Regions from separate parts of the Cytobacillus sp. MT66 genome, predicted to be linked through region 2. Evidence: riboswitches for the same ligand, from Rfam matches in the RefSeq annotation. Region 2 holds a riboswitch; each other region holds the start of a gene.
What was found. A riboswitch is a leader RNA that binds a small molecule or an ion and turns the genes downstream of it on or off. The one in region 2 is predicted to bind S-adenosylmethionine.
Positions count from the first base shown of each region.

Region 1: it holds a riboswitch for S-adenosylmethionine, as region 2 does, so the genes downstream of both, AC1Q59_RS09310 (methionine ABC transporter ATP-binding protein) here and AC1Q59_RS14310 (Na+/H+ antiporter NhaC family protein) in region 2, are expected to answer to the same signal.
Region 3: it holds a riboswitch for S-adenosylmethionine, as region 2 does, so the genes downstream of both, AC1Q59_RS00300 (5-methyltetrahydropteroyltriglutamate--homocysteine S-methyltransferase) here and AC1Q59_RS14310 (Na+/H+ antiporter NhaC family protein) in region 2, are expected to answer to the same signal.
Region 4: it holds a riboswitch for S-adenosylmethionine, as region 2 does, so the genes downstream of both, AC1Q59_RS17980 (methionine ABC transporter ATP-binding protein) here and AC1Q59_RS14310 (Na+/H+ antiporter NhaC family protein) in region 2, are expected to answer to the same signal.

Region 1 covers NZ_JBXAFB010000004.1:173,585-179,554, reverse strand. The annotation lists gene AC1Q59_RS09320 (MetQ/NlpA family ABC transporter substrate-binding protein) at 1-479, opposite strand, end outside; gene AC1Q59_RS09315 (methionine ABC transporter permease) at 500-1,171, opposite strand; gene AC1Q59_RS09310 (methionine ABC transporter ATP-binding protein) at 1,161-2,174, opposite strand; SAM riboswitch class I at 2,247-2,351, opposite strand; gene AC1Q59_RS09305 (pyridoxal phosphate-dependent aminotransferase) at 2,556-3,719, shown strand; gene cyoE (heme o synthase) at 3,756-4,670, opposite strand; gene AC1Q59_RS09295 (amino acid ABC transporter ATP-binding protein) at 4,970-5,704, opposite strand; gene AC1Q59_RS09290 (amino acid ABC transporter permease) at 5,725-5,970, opposite strand, start outside.
Region 2 covers NZ_JBXAFB010000007.1:113,620-119,589, reverse strand. The annotation lists gene AC1Q59_RS14310 (Na+/H+ antiporter NhaC family protein) at 66-1,349, opposite strand; SAM riboswitch class I at 1,454-1,561, opposite strand; gene AC1Q59_RS14305 (peptide MFS transporter) at 1,875-3,365, shown strand; gene AC1Q59_RS14300 (YmaF family protein) at 3,618-4,055, shown strand; gene AC1Q59_RS14295 (ornithine cyclodeaminase family protein) at 4,119-5,108, opposite strand; gene AC1Q59_RS14290 (tellurite resistance/C4-dicarboxylate transporter family protein) at 5,305-5,970, opposite strand, start outside.
Region 3 covers NZ_JBXAFB010000001.1:60,672-66,641, forward strand. The annotation lists gene AC1Q59_RS00270 (hydantoinase B/oxoprolinase family protein) at 1-285, shown strand, start outside; gene AC1Q59_RS00275 (MFS transporter) at 340-1,602, opposite strand; tRNA gene AC1Q59_RS00280 (tRNA-Ala) at 1,846-1,918, shown strand; tRNA gene AC1Q59_RS00285 (tRNA-Ser) at 1,927-2,019, shown strand; tRNA gene AC1Q59_RS00290 (tRNA-Gly) at 2,031-2,101, shown strand; gene AC1Q59_RS00295 (bile acid:sodium symporter family protein) at 2,546-3,514, shown strand; SAM riboswitch class I at 3,598-3,701, shown strand; gene AC1Q59_RS00300 (5-methyltetrahydropteroyltriglutamate--homocysteine S-methyltransferase) at 3,799-4,902, shown strand; gene AC1Q59_RS00305 (MFS transporter) at 5,025-5,970, shown strand, end outside.
Region 4 covers NZ_JBXAFB010000010.1:140,325-146,294, reverse strand. The annotation lists gene AC1Q59_RS17995 (M20 family metallopeptidase) at 1-618, opposite strand, end outside; gene AC1Q59_RS17990 (MetQ/NlpA family ABC transporter substrate-binding protein) at 687-1,538, opposite strand; gene AC1Q59_RS17985 (methionine ABC transporter permease) at 1,557-2,207, opposite strand; gene AC1Q59_RS17980 (methionine ABC transporter ATP-binding protein) at 2,197-3,228, opposite strand; SAM riboswitch class I at 3,319-3,422, opposite strand; SAM riboswitch class I at 3,493-3,590, opposite strand; gene AC1Q59_RS17975 (GntR family transcriptional regulator) at 3,799-4,449, shown strand; gene AC1Q59_RS17970 (NAD(P)-dependent oxidoreductase) at 4,477-5,379, shown strand; gene AC1Q59_RS17965 (aldehyde dehydrogenase family protein) at 5,376-5,970, shown strand, end outside.

The sequences.
Region 1 (5,970 bases), on a different contig from region 2:
TGATCTTCAAGTGTATTAAATGCACGTGCAGCGTTTGTTGGATCGTTAGGTACAGTAATTGTCGCACCATCTTCTATTTCATCTATAGACTTATAAGTGTTAGAGTAAATTCCCATTGGAGCAGTTGGGACCGAAATTAATCCTGTTAAATCCATCTTATTTTCTTTTGCAAAGTTTTCTAGGTAAATGGTGTGCTGGAACAGGTTTGCCTGAATGTCGCCATTATCCAGTGCTTTGTTTGGCTGGATATAATCACTAAATTCAATGACTTCCACTTTATAGCCTTTTTCCTCAAGTCCAGGAATGATTGCCTTTTTAAGCATGTCACTGTATGGGCCGGCTGTTGCACCCAGTTTAATTTCCTTTGATTCTTCACCTGTTGCACCTTCACTTGATTGATCCTTGCTGTCAGAGCCGCCGCAAGCTGCTAATGCGCCCACAGCCAATAATAAAATAATTGCTAAAAACCATTTTTTCATGTTAACTCCCTCTTTCCTATTTATCGTTTATCTACTATTTTGGCAACGAGGTCACCAATAATCTGAATAGCTTGTACTAAAATTATTAATATAAGAACAGTTGCAAACATAATGGTATTATCGTAGCGATAGTACCCAAAGCGAATGGCCAAGTCACCAATTCCGCCGCCGCCGACTGTACCCGCCATTGCGGAGAAGCCAACTAAACTAATAAGAGTTAATGTTATTCCTGAAATAATCCCGGATCTTGACTCAAGAAGGAGTACATCCTTAATAATCATCCACGGAGTCGCACCGGCAGCAATTGCCGCTTCAATGACACCTTTATCAATTTCGCGCAAGGCTGTTTCAACGATTCGGGCAAAAAATGGAACAGCAGCTACCGATAGAGATACACTTGCTGCAGTCGGTCCAATCGTTGTCCCAACCAAGAAATTCGTTAAAGGAATTAAAGCAACAAGTAAAATAATAAACGGAATCGAACGAACCAGGTTAACAACAAAACCAAGTATATTCTTGACTGCACGGTTTTCCATAAAAAGCCCTTTATCGGTAACATATAAAGCAATGCCGATTGGAAGGCCGATAACCACGGCAATGATTAAAGAAATTGTAATCATATAGATGGTTTGAATGAAAGCAGTATTGATATCAGGAAGCAGTTCCATTAAATGATTGAAATCAATCCCCATTTCCTAACACCTCCACATGCGCCTCCCGATTTTCGATATAATCAAGTGCTTTATTAATTTCTTCCCTTTGGCCTCTTAGTTCCATAATAAAGATGCCAAGGGGCACATCCTGAATGTATTCAATAGAACCATGCAGAAAATTGCCTTTTACATTGTATTGCTGGAGCATGTCAGAAATAATCCCTTCCCCTGCCACTCTTCCTCTAAACATTACTTTCACAATTGGGCCTTCACAGCGATTTAAGATCGCTTCAGGGATATCAAAAGAAACAACACTAGCAATAAATTCCTTTGTTAAATCAGCCTTAGGGCTGGCAAAGATATCATAAACAGGACCTTCCTCGATAACCTTCCCATCCTGCATGATGGCCATTCGGTGGCAAATTTCTTTTACGACATCCATTTCATGTGTAATTAACACAATCGTAATACTCAGCTCTTTGTTAATTTTCTTCAAAAGATTTAAAATGGACTTGGTTGTTGTCGGGTCTAGCGCAGATGTAGCTTCGTCACATAATAGAACCGACGGATTGTTGGCCAGGGCTCTTGCAATCGCGACTCGCTGCTTTTGGCCCCCGCTCAGCTGTGAAGGGTAGACATCCCTTTTATCAGCTAAACCGACCATATCGAGAAGATTCTCTACCCTTTTTTTAATTTGATCGGAGGGAATTTTTGCCGCTTTCAAGGCAAACGCAATATTTTCAAATACTGTTTTTTGGCTGATTAAATAAAAGTGCTGAAAAATCATGCCGATTTTCAACCGGGCCTTACGCAGGCCCTCGCCATTTAGTGAAGTTAAGTCAACTCCATCAACTGTAATGGTCCCTGATGTCGGTCTTTCCAATAAATTAATGCAGCGAAGCAATGAGCTTTTCCCTGCGCCAGAATATCCGACAATTCCGTAGATTTCCCCTTCCTGAACAGTAAGAGAGACATTGTCGACACCTTTTACTTCTCTGTTTTTCGCAGTATATATTTTTGAAAGGTTCTTAATTTCAATCATGGTTTTCACCCCTTTAAGTAAAACAAAATACCCCTTTTCATCTGAAAGGGGCATCGAAATGTTCATTATCTCGACTTATCTTTCAGAATGAAATCATTCTGCAGGAATTAGCACCTTCCCAAAAAGGGGGTTGCCGGACATCATAGGGCCTAGTCCCTCAGTCTCTCTGGATAAGCAATATTTTATTTAATAAAATAGCACAATATTCATAGTACAAATCGATTAACATTTTGTCAATATAGTAAATTTTGGGCCATTTCAAATAAAACGCTTACACACCCTGCAAGATAGCCATTAGGAAAAATTTTTTTACTAGACAATTGCCTTAAAAAACTATAAAATTTGAAATTAACTCGTACAAAATTGTTGAAGGTGGATTACATGGAATATTCAGACCGTTTAAAAAATTTACCAGTCCAATTTTTCGCAAGCCTTATTGAAAAAGTGAGCAAAGCCAGCGCAGAGGGCAGAGATATCATTAACTTAGGCCAAGGCAATCCAGACCAGCCTACACCTCCGCATATCGTTAAAGCATTGCAAACTGCAGCAGAGGATCCCAGAACACATAGATACTCTCCATTTAGAGGCATTCAAGAACTTAAAGACGCTGCAGCGGAATTTTATAAAAAGCAATATCATGTTGACATTGATCCAAAGACTGAAGTTGCTGTGTTATTTGGAACAAAAGCAGGGCTTGTAGAATTGCCGATATGCCTGTTAAATGAAGGCGAGCTTATGCTTTTGCCAGACCCTGGATATCCCGACTATTTATCCGGCGTTACATTAGCAAATGTGCAATATAAAACATTCCCATTATTAGCGGAAAATAATTTCTTGCCTGATTATGATTCCATTTCAGACGAGGATAAATCTTCAGCAAAATTAATGTACCTTAACTATCCGAACAATCCAACTGGTGCTATGGCAGACCTCGACTTTTTCGAAGAAACCGTTGCTTTTGCTAAGAAAAATAACATCACTGTCTTGCATGATTTCGCTTACGGAGCTATTGGATTCGACGGAAAAAAACCTGTTAGTTTTCTGCAAGCTGAAGGCGCTAAGGAACTTGGGGTTGAAATGTATACGCTATCCAAAACCTATAATATGGCTGGATGGCGGGTCGGCTTTGCTGTTGGTAATCCAGTCATTATTGAAGCAATAAATTTAATTCAAGATCATTTATATTGCAGTCTCTTTCCTGCGGTCCAATTGGCAGCTGCAGAGGCACTCACTGGTGATCAGTCCTGTGTTGATGAACTGGTGGCTCGTTATGAAAGCCGCAGAAATGCGTTAATTAACGCTTGCAAAGAAATCGGCTGGAGTGTTACGGCTCCAAGCGGATCGTTTTTTGCCTGGCTCCCTGTGCCAAGCGGATTCACAAGTGAAGAATTCGCTGACTATCTGCTGGAAAAAGCCGATGTTGCTGTTGCAGCTGGCAACGGATTTGGAGAATTCGGAAAAGGCTATATCCGCGTCGGCCTCCTAGTAGACGAAGATCAGCTAAGAGAAGCAGTCAACAGAATAGGAAAATTGAACCTCTTTTAATATGCAAAAAAAATCGCCGTATTCGGCGATTTTTTTTTATAGAGATAGTGTGACAATGACGGCTAATAAGAAAATAATAGTTACATAATTGACAGAATAGAGAAAGGCCATTCGCGCCCATTTTTGGTTATCTTTTGCCATAAACCCGCTTATGCTAACAACGATCCATCCGATATTAAGCAAGGTGGCAATGATTAAAAATACTAGACCAAGCTGCGGGATAAGAAAAGGCAGCGGAATTAAACAGGCAGAATACACAAAGAACTGTCTCTTCGTGATGTCAAATCCATGAACAACAGGGAGCATGGCCACTCCTGCTGCTTTATACTCATCATATTTGCGAATGGCAATAGCGAACGTATGCGGCATTTGCCAAATAAACAAAATAAGAAATAACACAATCGGAACAATATGGAAGCCGGAGGAGATGGCTGTCCAGCCAATCAATGGCGTAACCGCTCCGGAAATACTGCCAATCACAGTATTAAGAGTATATCTGCGTTTTGACCACATCGTATATAAAATTACATAAGTAAACCAGCCAATAAAAGCGTAAATAGCTGATTCAACTGAGATAAATAGCAAAATGATCATTCCAAGTACTGAAAAAGCAATACCCAATGATAGGACAGTCTTTAAAGAAAAATGGCCAGTAACCGTTGGTCGTTTCTTCGTTCTTTCCATAATTGTATCAATATCAACATCGTACCAATTATTTATAACAAGTGCCCCTGCCATCACCAGTGTACTGCCAATCATGGTCAGCACAAAAACATCCCAATTAGCCATAAAAGAATCATTGGCAAAATAAATAGCCAGCCAAAATCCAGTAAATACAGGCAAGACATTAGCTACTAAAACATATGCTTTAAATAGAGATTTTAGATCTTCTAAAAGAGATATATGATCAGTCCCAACCTTCTGCAGAGAAGGTGCCCCCTCTTTATTCATCTATTTACCTCCTCTAAGAAATGGTCCAATAATATTATAGAGCTTTCATTTCAGACGCTCTTTCAATCTGCATCTTTTTGCTACCCCTTATATTAACATAGTTTCAATGATTATTTCCTATCCAAAGTCTACAAAATTGCGAACTTTATGGGAAACCATATTTTCAACGAAAAAAAGAGAGATTTGTCACAGCAAACCTCTCCAGCAATTGATATACTATTTATTTAAATGTATAATTGGCCGGTGATTTCCGCTCCAATCAACTAAGTGGTTAGAATTAACATTTGAATTATGCTTGATTAAGATAATGTTCTTCTCAAGAATTCTTTTGTCCGTTCTTGAACTGGATGATTAAATATTTGCTCTGGGCTTCCCTCTTCAGCAATGACACCTTTGTCCATGAATACGACGCGGTCTGAGACCTCTTTGGCAAAGCCCATTTCATGGGTTACGATTAACATGGTTAGCCCGCTCTCTGCAAGCTCCTTCATAACCTTCAGAACCTCTCCAACCATTTCCGGGTCAAGTGCAGATGTTGGCTCATCGAATAAAAGCACATCAGGTTCCATTGATAGTGCTCTTGCAATGGCTACACGCTGTTTTTGTCCTCCAGACAGCTGCTTTGGTTTGGCATGAACAAATTTGTCCATTCCCACTACTTTTAAATATTTCATTGCTACCTGTTCTGCTTCTTTACGTGAGCGTTTTAGCACCTTTACTTGGCCAACCACACAATTGCTTAGGACATCATGGTTATTAAAAAGGTTAAATTGCTGAAAAACCATTCCAAGCTTTGTGCGATAGGCTGCAATATCGTGGTTATCATCAAGGATATTCTCGCCTTTATAGATGATTTGACCGCCGCTTGGCTTTTCCAATAAATTGATGCAGCGGAGAAGAGTTGATTTGCCGGAACCCGATGAGCCAATGATACAGACTACCTCTCCCTTGTTCACTGAAAAATCAATATCCTTAAGCACTTCATGCGTACCAAAGGATTTACTTAGATGCTGAACTTCTATTACCTTTTCCATCCTCTCGCTCCTTTGGACTATTAGTGATCTTTTTTCTTCAATATATCGTCTGGTGTCTCTACCTGCATTTGGTTAGCATACATGCTGTAATTTTCCGGTCCATCTAGTTTCTTTTCAATGTATTGTAAAATCCTGGTTACTGTAAAAGTCATGATAAAATATAACACACAGGCAACAAAGAAGGATTCAAAATATCTGAAATTATTTCCAGCGATTGATTTCGTTTGGAAGAACAGTTCAGAAACGGAGATAACACTAAGTACAGA
Region 2 (5,970 bases):
TCCCTGACGCTTTATCACTTTAAACAACTGGGGGCCTGACCCCCATCGCTTTACAGCGATGAAGTTCAGGCCCCTTTTTTTGCTGGGTATCCGATTAGGATAGCGATGATTCCGCAGATTCCTATGAGGATAGGATAGTAGGAGTATTGCAGGATGCTTACTGGCGAGATGCCCGCAACGCTGGCCGCTGCCAGAAGCTGTGCTCCGTATGGCAGGAGGCCTTGGATGGTACAGGAAAAGATGTCTAAGATGCTTGCGGCCTTGCGCGGTTCAATTCCATACTGATCGGCAATATTTTTCGCAAGCGGTCCGGCAATTAAGATTGCGATTGTATTGTTGGCTGTTGATAAATCCGTTAAGCCAACTAGTCCGGCAATACCAAATTCCGCGCCTTTTTTTGTCTTCATCCTGCGTGTCGCAAGATGGAGCAGAAAGTCAATCCCTCCATTAAACTTAATGACCTCCACCATTCCGGCAATTAAGATCGCCAGGAAGGCAATTTCGTACATACCAGCCATGCCTTCGCCAGTCTTCTGCAAAAGTTCCATTAAACTATAGCTTCCGTCAGCTAGTCCAACGGCTCCTGCCAGAACAATGCCTAAGGCTAGAACAAGGAAGACATTCATTCCCGCCAGCGCAAAAATAATAACTAATACATAAGGGATAATTTTTATCCAATTATAAGATAAATGTGCTACATCCGCCGATTCTCCCATGGTAATAGCACCCAAAATAATCCCTGTTACAACTGCTGCCGGCAAAACAATCCAAAAATTAACCTTAAACTTATCCTTCATTTGTGCACCCTGTGAACGCACGGCAGTAATGGTCGTGTCAGAAATAAACGATAGATTATCGCCAAACATCGCGCCGCCAATAATGGCCGCCATTACCAAGGCCATGGAAAGATCAGTCTGCTCACTTATGCCGACCCCAACCGGTGCTAAGGCTACAATCGTTCCCATCGATGTCCCCATCGACAGAGAAATAAAGCACCCAATGATAAACAGACCAACGACAAGCAGGTTTGCTGGAACAACCGATAAAGCGAAGTTTACGGTAGAGTCCACTGCCCCCATGCCCTTTGCTGTCTCTGAAAAAGCTCCTGCCAGGAGGAAAATAACAACCATCAGCATAACATTTAAATTTCCTGCCCCTTGGCAAAAAATATCAACCTTTCGACCAAACGATTCCTTTCGATTCATCGCCAGGGCGACCGCACCAGATATTGCAATCGCGACAATCACAGGAAATGAGTAAAAGTCACCCGTAATGACCCCAGAACCAATAAATAGAATTAAAAAAACAACAAATGGGATCAGCGCCCATGGATTCCCTTTATTCATCATTCCACCTCCATAAAAACTAAACGGACAATCTCTTGTCCCTAAATTGCCACAAAAAAGACCTCATCTTGAATAAACAAGAAGAGGCCTTATATCTATAAAACACTCCCTTATCTATCAAGCCGTTTGCTTGCTGGATTTGGCACAGCACTTAATCACTAAGTTCCGCTGCCGAGATCTCATAGGGCCAGTCCCTCCATCTCTCTTGATAAGAAGATTCAATTATTTTTTTGTCACAGCATGTTAAAGAGTACATGATTTTTATCCCTTTATCAACAAAATTTTTTAAGGATATTTTTGGCTTTTGGATGGAATGTTAAATGGAGACTTAAAAACTCCTTATTAATGGAAATTTTACTCTAATCATAATTATATTATTATTCTCAAATAATTTACTTTTATTTAGAAAAAACCATTAAACCCTATTAAATCAAGGTTTTAGAATTATCTCGCAATCCTTCCTTAAAAAACAGTTTTGACAATTAAAAACCATCAAAAGTATTATAGTATAACAAAGGAGGTTGTTTTATGTCTAATATAGACAAGCAGAAAATTGTGAATAGTGTACCTCAAAAGGGCTTTTTTGGACATCCAAAAGGGTTATTCACACTTTTCTTCACCGAATTTTGGGAGCGGTTCTCCTACTATGGAATGCGTGCCATCCTTGTTTACTATATGTATTACGAAGTAACCAAGGGAGGTTTAGGGTTAGATGAAACGTTAGCGCTTTCAATCATGTCGATATATGGTTCACTTGTTTATATGTCAGGGATTATTGGAGGCTGGCTGGCTGACCGCGTATTCGGTACTTCTAAAGCAGTATTTTATGGCGGTATATTAATCATGTTTGGCCATATCGCCTTAGCCATCCCAGGAAACGTTGCCCTATTTTTTGTATCCATGGTTCTAATCGTTCTTGGTACAGGCTTACTAAAGCCGAACGTGTCTAGTGTCGTCGGGGAAATCTATAGCGAGGATGATGACCGCCGTGATGCAGGTTTCAGTATTTTCTATATGGGAATTAACCTTGGCGGATTTTTAGCGCCAATCATTGTGGGTTCCGTTATGGATACCAGCTTCCATTTAGGATTTGGAATCGCCGCTGTCGGAATGTTCTTTGGATTAGTTTTATTTATGGTGACAAAGAAAAAGAATCTTGGTTTAGCAGGTACCATTGTCCACAATCCGCTGTCATCTGAGGAAAAGAAAAAAACATTTACCATTTTTGCCGTTGTTGCCATCGTGCTTGCGGTAATTGTTGCGATTGCTATTCCTGCTGGCTTATTAACTTTTGACAGCTTTATAGCACTAATTGGTATTCTTGGACTTTTAATTCCTACTGTTTATTTTGTTGTCATGTACAGAAGCCCGAAAACGAATGAAGTGGAGCGTTCCCGTCTTATCGCTTACATCCCGCTGTTTATTGCTGCCGTGATGTTCTGGTCGATTCAGGAGCAAGGGTCAACAATCCTGGCTAACTATGCAGATAAGCGGACGCAATTGAATTTTGCCGGTTTTGAAATCTCACCGGCTTGGTTCCAGTCATTAAATCCATTATTCATTATCATTTTAGCACCTGTTTTCGCATGGCTTTGGGTTAAACTTGGCAAGCGACAGCCAACTATTCCGCAGAAGTTCTCTTTAGGATTGCTTTTTGCTGGACTGTCTTTTCTTGTTATTCTTCTGCCGGCTTATTTTGGCGGAGCAGATTCATTAGTTAATCCTTTATGGCTTGTTCTAAGCTATTTAATTGTCGTGCTTGGTGAGTTATGTCTATCACCTGTCGGACTTTCCGCAACAACAAAATTAGCCCCTGAGGCTTTCGCAGCACAGACAATGAGCTTATGGTTTTTATCCAATGCAGCTGCACAAGCGATTAACGCACAGCTTGTTAAGTTCTATTCACCGGCAACGGAAATGACCTACTTTGGCGTTATCGGCGGAGCTTCCATCGTTCTGTCCATCATCCTTTTTGTTTTAGCGCCGAAAATTCAAGGTTTTATGAAGGGAATTCACTAAGACAGGGTATACAAGCCCTGTCTTTTTTCTATGGGCTCTATTATATTTGGCCGTTGATTGCAGCGAGAGGCACTTCGCTTACCGGGGAGCGTTTTGTGAGCCTCCAGGAGTCTACGTGCCTTCCGTTCCAATCAACTAAGCGGTTAATTTAACATCCTTTCTGCAAAAAAGTAAATAAGACTTTAGCCTACGCACCCATAAAGGCGAGTGTCACATACCCTAGTATGGAAGATTGTAAAAGGAGATGTAATCATGCAATTTAGGCACCCTTATTATCAATATTTCGGGCAAGCTCAACTGCCTGCCAATCAAACGGGCTACCCGATTCAAGGGCAGGAGAAGAATGGCATATATCCATTAAAAAGAACTGACCAATCCGTTCCAATGGGGCATCAGCAGGAAATGGGGCACACACATGGGCATGGCGGGGCAACCACATGTGTGGATGGACATACTCATCTACATCCTGGCGTAACGGGCACCCCCATCCAGACAGAAAATGGCCATGTACACAAAATTTACGGGTATACCACCTTCGATGATGGACATATCCATTCTTATGAGGCCTACACAAGTCCGCCTATTCAGCTTCCAAACGGCTTCCATACTCATTACGCGGAAATCCGTACAACGGAAAATGGCGGTCATACCCATATCATCAAAGGTTTTACAGAGCCTTCAAAAAGCTAAAAGCACTAACAAAATATCCCTAATCAAAAAAGGCAAGGGTCCAAGCCCTAGCCTTTTTCATATTTAGACCTCTACTTCCGTTCCGATTCCTGCCTTGACTGCTTTTTCATAAGCAGCAGCGGCTACAGCTAAATCAAAATATGCTACTCCAACTGATTTAAAGAAGGTAATTTCTTCATCAGACTCCCTGCCGGCAATTTTTCCTGCTGCCAATTCTCCCAGCTCTCCATGAAGCTGTGAAAAATCCCATTCGCCTCTGTTAACAGGGATAAGGAAGTCTCCCGCTTCGTCCTTTACCCCTTCAATGGTGTCTGCAACAATTTTTGCCGATCGCTTAAGTGTGTCCAAATCAACTTCCTGCATATGCGGAAGATATGATCCAACGCCATTGATATGGGTCCCTGGCTGCAGGGCTTTTCCATTGAAAACAGGCGTTTCTGAACGTGTCGCACAAATAACAATATCCGCCTTTGCCACTGCCTCGTCGGGATCGTCCATTAACGTAATGCCGCCACTATATTCCGGGCATATTTCCGTAATCTTCTTAGCATATATCTGCGCCTTGTCCTTTGTCCGGTTAAATAAGAAAACTTCTTTAATATCTCTGACCTCAAGCACTGCTTGCAGCTGCTCTTCAGCCATCGCCCCCGTTCCAATGACTGCAACAGTGGATGCTGATGTCCTTGCCAGGTATTTCGTCGCTACACCGCTGATGGCACCTGTGCGAAGCCGGGTTAAGAATGAGGCATTCATACAGGCAAGATGATTACCGTTTTCTGTATCACTTAATAAAATAATCCCCTGTGTGGTTTTCTTCCCCACTGATGGGTTATTTGGGAAAATTGTTACAACCTTCACAGCTGTCGTCCCTTGTTTTTCCATCGCACATGGCATATACAAGGCGGATGCATGTTTTCTCGGAAACTCAATAACTGTGCGATGAGGGTTTTCAATATTTCCCTTTATGTACTGTATTAAAGCTGTTTCTATATCCCTTATTGCGTCTTTCATGGTATATAAGGACCGGATTTGCCTTTCTGACAAAACTAGCATGATTTCACTCCTATTTTAGAAAAAAAGGAACCGCATTAGCGATCCCTTTTTCAACTAATCATAATTGATTGACTTATATTTTACAATATTAGTATTTTGACTTTTTGGAATAATACCGAATAATTGACGTTTTGCAAGAATTTGGGAGCAGCACAATAACCTAAGGCTTAGCTCAAATCGCCTTTATCTATACCTCTTATCTATACCTCTTTTCCAGTCTTCGATAATGATTATATTTAAGATACAAATGGTGAATAAGGCCGAAAAAGACAACCATCCATGCAACGATAGCAATGAATACCATAAAACGCGGTATAGCCATTAACAGCGGAACTCCCAGTGCCTTTGACAGCTGGAAAGTGCTTGTTGTATACATGGCAAGCGGAAACGCCATTCCCCAGAATTGCGGGTCATATGAAAAGGGATAATGGTGATAAAGATGGCGCCAAATCATAAGAATAAACAGCAAAGGAATCCACCATGTCCCTGTAATCCAGAAAAACAGCGTGAACCCCTTTAAAAATGGCGTAATCTCCATAAGCAAAGGAAAGTATTCAGCATGCAGAATTAATGTTGACCCAGCTAACGTGGTAATAGCTACTGCACCCATATTGATCCAGTATGGCGGTGTAAGGGCTGAATATTTAAACTCCACAAAAGTAAACCGGTAAAAAATAAGGGTAATGATATTCAGATATAGCATGCATCCCAAAAAATACATGCATAAGGTAAAAAACAAAATGATATTTTGCCCGCTATGTACAAATGGAACAAGCAATGTGCCAAGAATGGAAACCGATTGAGTTCCGACAGCCGCGATCAGCCAGGCTCCATTGATTCCCTGCTGGATGGCCGGCTTATC
Region 3 (5,970 bases), on a different contig from region 2:
TTAACATTAAATCCTGGTACGGAAAATGAGAAGAGCCTGCCGGCAAAGCTGACGAATTTTAAATTCAATAAGGGGGATCAATTAGAAATTAAAACCCCTTGTGCGGCAGGATATGGCGATCCGTTAGACCGGGATGTCAATAAAGTCTTAGAAGATGTCCTAGATGGTTATATTGCAATTGAACAGGCTAGAAAGGATTATGGTGTTGTTATTACGGAAGACCTGAAGGTTGATGTAGAGGAAACAGCAAGAGTTAGAAAAAGTATGGAAAAAGTGAATCAATAAGCAAAAAAAAACGCCAGGCAATACAGAAATTTGATTCTGTGCCTGGCGTTTTTTTTATTTGGAAAGCGAATGTCCATCAACCATGGTAATCTTTTTTCCGAAAGTAATTTTTCTTGGAAGAAGGTAAGATGCAACAGCGGCAATTAAAGCCAGCAGAGCTGCAGAACCAAAAGCGATGGTGTGAGTACCGAAGGTCTCATAGCCCCATCCGCCTAAAAAGGAACCAATAGCCCCGCCAATCTGGTGGCCAAAATAGGCCCATCCGTTCAGAAAGCCGAGCAAGCGGATTCCGTATAGATCACCTAGAATTGCCGATGTTAAAGAAACGGAACCCGCCCAGACTAATCCTCCCGCCGCAGCTACAAAAAAGAGCTGTGCAGGTGTTGCCACGAAAGTTAGGCCAAGTATCCCGAGCCCTCTAACCAAATAGATCCAAAATAGGATGTTTTTTCGTGGAAAGCGATCGGCAAGGGTCCCTAAAAAAAGCGTACTAAAAATGGCAACAATCCCAATTAGCCCAAAACCAAACGATGCTGTCATCGGTCCAAATCCATGGTCCATTAACATCGGGACTGAGTGGGAACCCATCAGATTCATTCCATAGCCGCAAGCAAACATACCAAAAGCCAGCTGCCAGAACCCCTTTGTCTTTACAGCTTCTTTCCATGTTAGTCCGTCTGGGATTTCGGACTGAATATTTCTGTTTCGCGGATTTTTTCCATCAGCACCTTCTGGAACGTCTTCACGCATGACAAAAATGGCTGAAGGAAGGACAATGCAGATGAATACGACAGCAAAAATAATGAGTGTCATTTTCCAGCCGACCCATTCCAGCAGCATCGACTCAACTGGCACCATAACAGCAATACCAGCCATACCCCCGGTCGAAAGATAAAAAAGAGCTCTGCCGCGTGCTTCCACAAACCATTTGCTTATAATTGGCGTCAGGGTAATGCTGCTTAAAAATGCAAGACCAAGGGATAGAAAAACACCAAAAGAAAGCAGAAAGGAAATAAATCCTGTTGAAAAAATCGCCCAGACCATTGACCCGCAAACAACAGCCAAACCATTCAGAAGAACAAATCTAGTCGTGTGCGTCTTTAAAAAATGGCCGGCAATCGGCATGCCTAAACCATAAAGAATCATGCCAACTGCAATAATAATGGAAAATTCTGTCCTTGTCAGAGATAAGTCCTCCATAATCGGTTTGACGAAAGGACCAATTCCCATCCGCAAACCCATCGAAAGCAGAACAATCACAGATGCTGAAGCAACGATATACCAGCCGTAATAAATCGAACTGTTTCTTTTTGACATAGCTAGTCCTCCAAACCCCATCCAATCTTTTTGCTTATCTTATTACAAAATTCTGATAATTAAACTGTACCACGTTAAAGTCAATCTGTATATATATGTCAAAGACATTTTCCTTGAGTAAAAAGGATTTAATCTATGAAAACGTTTGCTTGTGATAGAATTATTTTTTCGGATATTGACGTGGGAAAAAAGATAGTACTATAATTATTTTATAAGCCAATAAAAATGATTTATATGAATGAAGGGGCCTTAGCTCAGCTGGGAGAGCGCCTGCTTTGCACGCAGGAGGTCAGCGGTTCGATCCCGCTAGGCTCCATTCCACTTGGAGGAATACCCAAGTCCGGCTGAAGGGATCGGTCTCGAAAACCGACAGGCGAGTCAAACCGCGCGGGGGTTCAAATCCCTCTTCCTCCGCCAGAATTGAATATGCGGGTGTAGTTTAGTGGTAAAATAACAGCTTCCCAAGCTGTGGTCGTGGGTTCGATTCCCATCACCCGCTCTAAATCGAGAAGAACTAATCCTTAATAAAAGGGTTAGTTTTTTTATTGCCATAAATTTAGGGACACGAAAATTATTTTTAATAATATTATGACAAAATAAACAAAAGGGTTTATAATGGTGTTTATTCTTTTGCAGAGAAAATAGAAAAATAGGAATTTATATCACTATGAAGGACAAATTTCGTTAAAAAACCAAGTCAAATGTCTATCATCGGGGTAATGAAGGACAAATCCCATTAAAAACCAAGTCAAATGTCTTTCATCAGGGTTATGAAGAACAAACCCCGTTAAAAAACCAGATCAGATGTCTTTCATCAATGTTATGAAGGACAAATCTCGTTCAAAATTCAGCAAAATGATCTAATTCAAATACATCCCAGATCACCAGAACATAATTAAACACAAAATCTTCTTTTACACAAAAACATCGAGGTGAAACCCAATTGCTTGTGACTGTTAACAGGTACCTAGAACGGCTCATGCCGGTAATTACACCAACGAGTGTAGTTATTGGCGTTTTGCTTGCTGGTACAATGGATAATTATGCTTTTTTAATACCGTGGATTTTTGCATTTATGACTTTTTCAGGAAGCTTGAACTCCAATTTTTCTTCCTTAAAAAATACGCTGCAGCACCCATTTCCAATGTTCTTAATCTTTTTCGTCCTGCACATCCTTATGCCTCTTTGGGCATGGGGGATCGGCAACATGACTTTTAACGGGGACTCCCTTACTATAATTGGTATTATCCTAGCTATGTCAATTCCAACAGGGATCTCCAGCTTTATTTGGGTATCTATTTACCGGGGGAATATTCCATTAACCCTCTCCATAATACTGATAGATGCCTTTCTCGCACCATTTATTGTACCGTTAACGCTATCGATCTTAGTGGGTGCAAGTGTGGAAATGGACTCCCTTACTATTATGAAGGGGCTAATCGGCATGATTGTCGTCCCAACCCTCATTGGCATGATATTGAATCATACAACAAAGGGGAAGGTTGCTAAGGTATTAAGCCCAAAGCTTGCGCCCTTTACAAAGCTTGGTATGGCAACAATCGTAATGATCAACGGAGCAGTCGTTGCGCCTTATTTGAAAAATATTGATAAAAAATTAGTGATGATCACCATTATTGTTTTTTGCATTGCCTTCACAGGCTATTTATTTGCTTTTATCATCGGAAAAATGTGCCGTGTAGATAAGGAAACAGTCATTACTATTACTTTTACAGGCGGAATGAGAAATATCAGTACCGGTGCGGTTTTAGCCGTTTCGTATTTTCCGCCGCCAGTCGCAGTCCCAGTTGTTATTGGCATGCTCTTTCAGCAAGTGCTCGCTTCGCTGTACGGAGCGGTGCTAGACCGATATTATCATAGACAGGTATACAACAGCAGGGAACAGGCAATGTAATTAAGCAAGATTTTTGAAACATCTGTTGACAAAAGAGTTTTTTAGTTGTATTGTATATTTAATAATTTAATATTTAAAAATTTTTCTTATCCAGAGAGGTGGAGGGACTGGCCCTTTGAAGCCTCGGCAGCGGACTTAATTTAAGTACTGTGCCAATTCCAGTAGCTTTTAAGCTAAGAGATAAGAGGAGCCGGAAATCAATGATATGTTGTGTATCCAACCCCTCTTCTTATTTTTAGAAGAGGGGTTTTTGCTTTTTATTTATATAATGGGAGGAAATTAAGATGACAAAAACATTAGTTAAAGCACCATTTAGAGCAGATCATGTAGGAAGTTTATTGCGGCCTGAAAGAATACATAAGGCCAGAAAGGCTTTCCAGGAAGGCAGCTTAACAGCACAAGAACTGCATGATATTGAAACAGAAGAAATTAAAAAAGCCGTTGATAAGCAAATTGAAGTTGGATTGAAGGCAGTTACCGACGGAGAATTTCGCCGCCGATTTTGGCATACAGACTTCTTAGAGCATTTAAATGGAGTAGAGGGCTATGTTCCAGATCAAGGGTACGTATTTGTAGGAGAAGAAACAGAAAGATACAATATCCGTGTGACTGGAAAAGTCTCATTTAACCCAAATCATCCGCATGTAAAGGACTTTATCCTGTTCAAAGAGATTGTTGGGGATCGAGCAATTGCCAAACAAACCATCCCAAGTCCTAACCAGCTGTTTAATGCCGGAATTCGCAACCTTGAAATTTATCCAGATATTGAAGAATATGCAAATGATGTTATTCAGGCATATCGCGATGCCATCAAGGCGTTTTATGATGCAGGCTGCCGTTACTTGCAGCTCGATGATGTGTACATCGCCGGCCTTAATGCACCAGAAATTCCATTCAATGATAGCGGTTATTCACGAGAGGAATTAATTGATTTAGCTTTGCGTGTGGCAAATGGTGTATTAGAAGATAAACCAGAAGACCTGGTTGTCACCACACACCTCTGCCGTGGAAACTACCGCTCGAAATGGGCATTTGAAGGCAGCTATGCAAAAATCGCCCCAACATTATTTGCAAAAGAAAAAGTAAACGGATTTTTCCTGGAATATGATGATGACCGTTCTGGAGATTTCAAACCATTAGAATATATCCAAAATGGAGGACCTCAGGTAGTACTAGGTGTATTTACATCAAAACACGGGAAATTAGAAGATAAAGAAAATATAAAAGCCCGTGTAGAAGAGGCAACAAAATATGTACCATTAGAGCAATTATGCATCAGTCCGCAGTGCGGTTTTGCTTCTACACATCATGGAAATATTTTAACGGAAGAAGAACAATGGGCTAAGCTGAAATATATTGTTGATATTTCTAAAGAGATTTGGGGATAAGACGCAAAGCGAACAGTTATCTAAACTGTTCGCTTTTTATAATTTTATGAAAAGTCGGTCTTTTAATCTTTTTCCAATCGTAGTATGATATCCTTATTCTTTTAGTTGGGAGATGTTTACAGGTGTACTACGGATGGATCGTAGTTGGGCTGACATTTGTGGCTGTACTCATAGCTGCAGGGATACGCTCAATTACAGGCGTTTTAATGATTCCGCTTGAACAAGAGTTTGAATGGAGCAGATCGGCTATTTCATTGGCATTTGCTATAAATCTCACGCTCTATGGAATTTCCGGGCCTTTTATTGCTGCGGGATTCCAGCGCATCGGTATTCGGAAAATGATGTCCTTTGCCATGTTAATCTTGGTTGCGGGAATGGGAGCCAGCTTGTTTATGACAAAAGTCTGGCATCTTCAGTTCATTTGGGGAATTATCATTGGAACTGGATGCGGGGTCTTTTTAACCGTACTTTCAGCAACCGTGGCTAATAACTGGTTTGAAAAGAGAAAAGGTATCGTCCTGGGATTTCTCATGGCTGCAACAGCTGCGGGGCAAATGATTTTCCTGCCGCTGCTTTCAAATGTAACCGAGCAATATTCATGGCGCGCAGGTATTTACATCTTTATGGTTCTAGGCCTACTAATGGTTCCAGCTATTATTATTTGGATGAGGAATAAGCCTGCTGATAAGGGACTTCTTCCATATGGGGTTACAGAAATTGTTCCAGAGGAAAATAAGGGATCTAAGAAAAACCCGATTGCAGATGCATTTAGCGTACTAGGCATTGCGGTTCGAAAGGGACCATTCTGGCTCTTATCTTTAAGCTTTTTTATTTGCGGACTATCGACTGCGGGATTAATGGCTACCCATTTCATCCCAGCCTGCGGGGCTTATGGCATACCTGAAGTAACAGCCGCCAGCTTGTTTGCTTTTATGGGCATTTTTAATATCGTTGGCACAATGGCGTCCGGCTGGCTTTCCGACCGTTTTGATAATCGGTGGCTATTATTCTGGTATTATGGCCTTCGCGGGTTGTCTTTGATGTTCCTTCCTTATGCGCTGAGCACAG
Region 4 (5,970 bases), on a different contig from region 2:
CAGCTGGATGACAGCATCTAGCGCGTTAATGCCTTTCTCCGGTGCTGCAGCTGCGTGAGCTGATTTGCCGATGTATTCAAAATCCAGCGGATCGACGGCCAGGGAAGGAGAAGTAAGGCTTGTTTTTCCCTGCGGATGGATCATCATCGCTGCATCGATTCCTTCAGTTAATCCATGTTTGACAAAGCTGCCTTTCGCGCTTCCATTCGGGCCGCCTTCTTCGGCCGGCGTTCCAAAGACAACGGCCTCGCCGCCAGTTTCGGCAATTGCTTTGCTTAATCCGACCGCAGCGGCAACGCTCAAAGTGCCGATGATATTGTGGCCGCAGGCATGGCCTAAGCCTGGAAGAGCATCATATTCTGCCAAAAAGGCAATGGAGGGACCCGGCTTTTCAGATTTGTAACGGGCAACAAAAGCTGTTTCGTGGCCAGCTACGCCTTTTTCAACAATAAAGTCTTCTTCTTCAAGAATCTTCGTTAATTGTTCAGAGGCGAAAAATTCCTCATTGCCGATCTCTGGATTTGCATGAATCTGGTGGCTTGTTTCAATATAGCGTTCTTTATTGGCATCGATATTTGCCTTGATAGCTTCACTTAAATGAGTGATGATTTGGGTCATGATCAATTCCTCCTTTATTTATGTAAAAGTAAAAGAGGGAAAACTGCGTTTCCCTCATGGTTTGGTGATTACCAGCCAATTTTCTCTAATGGAACAAAGGTTGGAATCAGCGTACCGCCAAATTCTTTGTTGATGAATTCAGCTGTATCGTCCTCTTGGAACAGCTCAGCAATGCGCTTTAATGTTGCATTGTCTTGGTCTTCCTTGTTTACGGCAATAATGTTCAGATAGTCAATCGCTGTTTCGCTTTCATGGAAAATAGAGTCATTAATTGGGTTTAAACCAGCATCTCTAGCAAATCCGTTATTGATCACACCTGCGTCTACATCAGGCAAAGCTCTTGGGATCTGTGCAGGAGCAGTAGGGATCAATTCAAGATTTTTTGGGTTTTCAACTACGGCTTCTTCAATTGAAGCAAGACCGTCATAATTATCAACTAATTTAAGAAGTCCAGCTTCCTGAAGCAATAGCAAGGCTCTTCCCTGGTTAGACATATCGTTAGGCAATGCAATTTTCGCACCGTCTTTAATTTCTTTTACATCCTTCAGTTTGTCTGAGTAAATCGCCATTGGCGCAAGATAAGTTGTCGCAATTGGCACAAGGTCTAGATTATGCTCTGCAATGAATTGGTCAAAGTAGGCAACAGTCTGGAATGAGTTTGCATCTAATTCGCCATCAGCAAGAGCAGTGTTTGGCAGAACATAGTCGCTGAATGAGACAAGCTCAATTTCAATGCCTTCTTTCGCTGCTTTTTCAGCTACAAAATCCCAGGTGCGTGTATCTGTGCCGGTGATGCCGATTTTAATGTGTTTTGTTTCTGACTCTGTGTCTTTTTCTTTTCCGCTTGTAGTGTTGCTTGAGCATGCAGCTGTGAATACAACTAACACCAGCAATAGAATCGATAAAGCTGTTTTTTTCATGATAAGTTTCCTCCTAAATTATCTTCTTCTGATTTTTTTTGATAAGACATTGCCGAATGACTGCAGGCCTTGGACCATCACGATTAGAATGACAACGGTGATAAGCATCGTTGTGGTATCAAAACGCTGGTAGCCATAAGTAATGGCCAGGTCGCCGATTCCGCCGCCGCCGACGGTACCGGCCATAGCAGAGGCACCAATCAAGCCGATAGTTGCAATCGTGAAGTTCACGACCAATGAGCTGAGTGCTTCTGGAAGCAAAAATCTAAAAATGGTCTGGAAGGGAGTAGCTCCCATGGCGTTGGCGGCTTCCAGCACACCCTCGTCGACTTCCAGCAGCGAGCTTTCAACCAATCTGGCAATGTAAGGTCCTGCGTAAAAAACTAGCGGAACAATCGCTGCTGATGTGCCAATCGATGTTCCGACGATCAGCCGGGTAACCGGGATGATGGCTACCAGCAAAATAATGAATGGAACAGAACGGAAAATATTAATAACTGCATTTAGGATAGTAAAAAACGGCTGATTTTCAAGGATCTGTCCTTTGCGGGTGGCAAAGAGCAGTATGCCAAGCGGCAGCCCGAGTACAATCGAAAAGATAAAGGAGAAGCCGACCATTTGAATCGTTTCGATGACCGCTTCGATGATCTGTTCTGAATTAACTAGCATGTGATGTCACTTCCTTGAAGCTGATTTGTTTGGCCTGCATATACGTTAAGGCGCGCTTGACTTCTGCATCAGGCCCCTGAATTTCTACAATCAGGTTGCCAAAAGGGATGCCCTGAAGTTCAGTAATGCTGCCGAACAGCACGTTGATGTCGATATCGAGCTTTTTAGCCAGCTGCGATAGAAACGGTTTGCCTGTTGACTGTCCGATAAAACTGATGCGAAAAATATGATTTGAAGCGTGATTGTTTTCAATCATATTGAGAATTGACTCTGGGATCTGATCATGCATGACTGTGCTGACAAAGTTTTGTGCTGTCTGCGTCTTCGGTGCAGAGAAGACTTCAAACACCGTGCCTTCTTCAATCACTTTTCCTGCCTCCATGACAGCGACCCGGTCACAGATTTCGCGGATCACGGACATTTCATGGGTGATCATTAAGATCGTGATGTTGTAATCCTTATTAATCTTTTTCAGCAGCTGCAAAATTGAGCTGGTTGTCTGTGGGTCCAGTGCAGAAGTTGCTTCGTCACACAGCAGAATCGAAGGCTGCGTAGCCAGGGCTCTGGCGATGCCGACGCGCTGTTTTTGCCCGCCCGACAGCTGATCAGGATACATCTCTGCTTTATCGCCTAAGCCGACGAATTCAAGCAGCTCTGCCACGCGCTTTTTGATCTGATCCTTTGGCGCTTTACTTAAAACAAGGGGCATAGCGACGTTGGCGTATACTGTTTTTGAGTTTAGTAGATTAAAGTGCTGGAACACCATGCCGATGTTTTTCTTCACTTCGCGGATCTGCTTTTCTGAAAGCGCGGTTAAGTCATGACCATCAACAATGACCTTTCCCGACGTTGGGCGCTCAAGGAAATTCACACAGCGGATTAATGAGCTCTTGCCGGCGCCGCTGAATCCAACCACCCCGTAGATTTCCCCTTTGTTAATTTTTAAATTGACATTATTTAAAGCGTGCACCTGTTTGCCGCCGCTGTTATATACCTTGATGAGATCTTTAAACTCTATCATCGTTTGAGCTCCTCTCTTCATAAAAAAAGTCCTTCTCCGTGGAAGAAGAAGGACGCAAAGTCATATGAACAATCATATGTACTTAAGGTCTTCTTATCTTCCAAGCTCTTATCTGCTTGCTGGAGTTGGCACGGTACGCAATGTCCGCTGCCGAGGTATCATCGGGCCAGTCCCTCCACCTCTCTGGATAAGAAAATATTATTTTATTAAAATATAAAAGCCCTCTTCAGGCAGAAGAGGGCAGAATGTCAGTTCCATATCCTCTTCTTATCTTTCAAGATTACTTGCTGGAATTGGCACGGTACGCAATGTCCGCTGCCGAGGCTTCACAGGGCCAGTCCCTCCGCCTCTCTTGATAAGAAGTATTTTTAATATGATAGTAACTATACATCTCGTAAATATAATTGTCAACACATATTTTATTATTCTTTTAAATTATTCAACTATACTTAAAAATTATCTTAAAATAACTTAAACTTTTTTATTGACTAAATTATCTGATAAATGTGATAATAGATGCATACTAAATTGTCGACAATGTTGTATGTTTATAATTGGACGGGGATGAAGATGGAGACAAATACGAAAAAAACGATAGCGATAAAGATTGCTGAAGAAATTACGGCAAGGATTGGAAAGCGCATGCTGCATCCAGGCGAACACCTGGTTGAAACCGCGATAGCCGAGGAATTTAAAACAAGCCGATCGCCTGTGCGGGAGGCGCTCCTCATGCTGGAACGGGACCGCCTTGTGCAGAGGATTCCCCACCAGGGAGTCGTTGTCCGGCGATTTACAAGAACGGATATTCATGAATTATACGATGTCCTTTACCGTCTTGAAGAGATCGCAATGGAAAAGGCAATCGCCAACATCCAGCCAGAAGATGCGGCAAAGCTTGAAAACGTGATCAAGCGGCAGGAACAGGCTGTAAAGGACCAGGATGTAGAGCGCTATTATGATCTGAACGAGGAATTTCACCAATTCATCTTTACGATTGCCAAGAACAAGGTTCTAAGTGAAACGTACGTATCGCTCAGGCGGTCCGCGCGGCCTTTTCGGATGCTGTCGATGGCTCAGGGTTCAAATATGGCCACATCCCTGCATGAACATAAAGAACAGGTCAAAGCTTTGATGAAAAAAGACGTCAGCACAGGAAAACGAGCGATTCACGAACAGGAAATCCGTTCACTTCGCTCACTAGATATAATATTTCCAGAATAGTAAAAATTCTAGAGGGGAATGAAGCATATGATGATCGGTTTTGTTGGTATTGGAAAAATGGGGCGTTGGATGTCAGAAAATTTATTGAATTCAGGTTATAGTTTGACCGTGTTTGATATGAATACTGAGGCCGTGAAGCCTTTACAGGAAAAAGGAGCGATTGTAGCACCATCTGTCCAGGAGCTCGGCGAACAGAGCGATATCGTGATTACCATGCTGCCGCATTCCAAGGCGGTAGAAGCTGTACTGGCAGGTAAAGATGGGCTGTTTCAATCCATGAAGCCAGGCGGGATTATCATTGATATGAGCAGTTCCTATGTGTTCAGCACAAGAAAACTGGCTGAAGATGCGAAAAGCTTTGGATTAACCTTAATCGATGCGCCGGTTTCCGGAGGGGTTAAAGGAGCCAAGGCTGGCACGCTTACCATCATGGTTGGAGCCGAGGAAAAGGATTATGTAAAGGTGCTGCCAATTTTAGAATCCCTAGGAAAAGCGATTAATCTAGTCGGACAGACCGGGGCAGGGCATGCACTTAAGGCGGTAAATAACTATCTGTCTGCGACATCCCTATATGCTTCATGTGAAGCAATGATCCTTCTTAAGAAGCTTGGCATTGATTTAAATGTGGCGCTGGATACGATCAATACAAGCTCAGGACAAAGCTTCTCCACTCATTATAAGTTCCCGACCTTTATCCTGCCGGAAACCTATAATTCTGGTTTCTCTTTAGATTTATTGCTAAAAGACGTCGGCATGGTCAATAACATCGCCAAAGACACGAAGGTTCCGGTTCTTCTCGCTTCTTTAGTCGAACAAATCTACGAAGGTGCAAGCAGAACAGGGGAGCCTGATCAGGATCATACAGAGATCATCAAGTTTTTAGAAAGAATTTCTAATGAACGCTTACATAATAAGGAGGTCTTGTCGTGAAAAAACAATTATTTATTAATGGAGAGTGGCTGGACGCGAAAGAATATACAACGCTGATTGCCCCTTATTCAGAAGAGAAGCTGGCTGAAATTGCAGCAGCATCCCCAGAGGATGTGGACGCTGCGATAGATGCTGCCGACCGTGCAAGAGCCCAGTGGGCTAAAACGCCTGCCCACGCACGCGCGGAAATTCTCGAAAACCTCTCAAATTTAATTGAAGAAAGATTTGATGAAACGGCCAGGATTATTTCTCTAGAGGCCGCTAAACCGATCGAAATGGCTAAGACTGAAGTTGCCCGCACGATCCAGACGTTTAAGTTTGCGGCAGAAGAAGCCAAAAGAATCCATGGCGAAACGATTCCATTGGATGCAGCTCCTGGAGGAGAAAGAAGGGTGGCTTATACGGTGCGCGAGCCAATCGGGATCATTGGTGCAATTACACCGTTTAACTTTCCGCTGAATCTAGTCGCGCATAAGGTCGGTCCAGCGATTGCTGCTGGAAATACAATCGTGCTAAAGCCTGCGACACAAACGCCGCTATCTGCTTTACACCTGGCACAACTGACACAGGAGGCCGGCCTTCCAGTTGGTG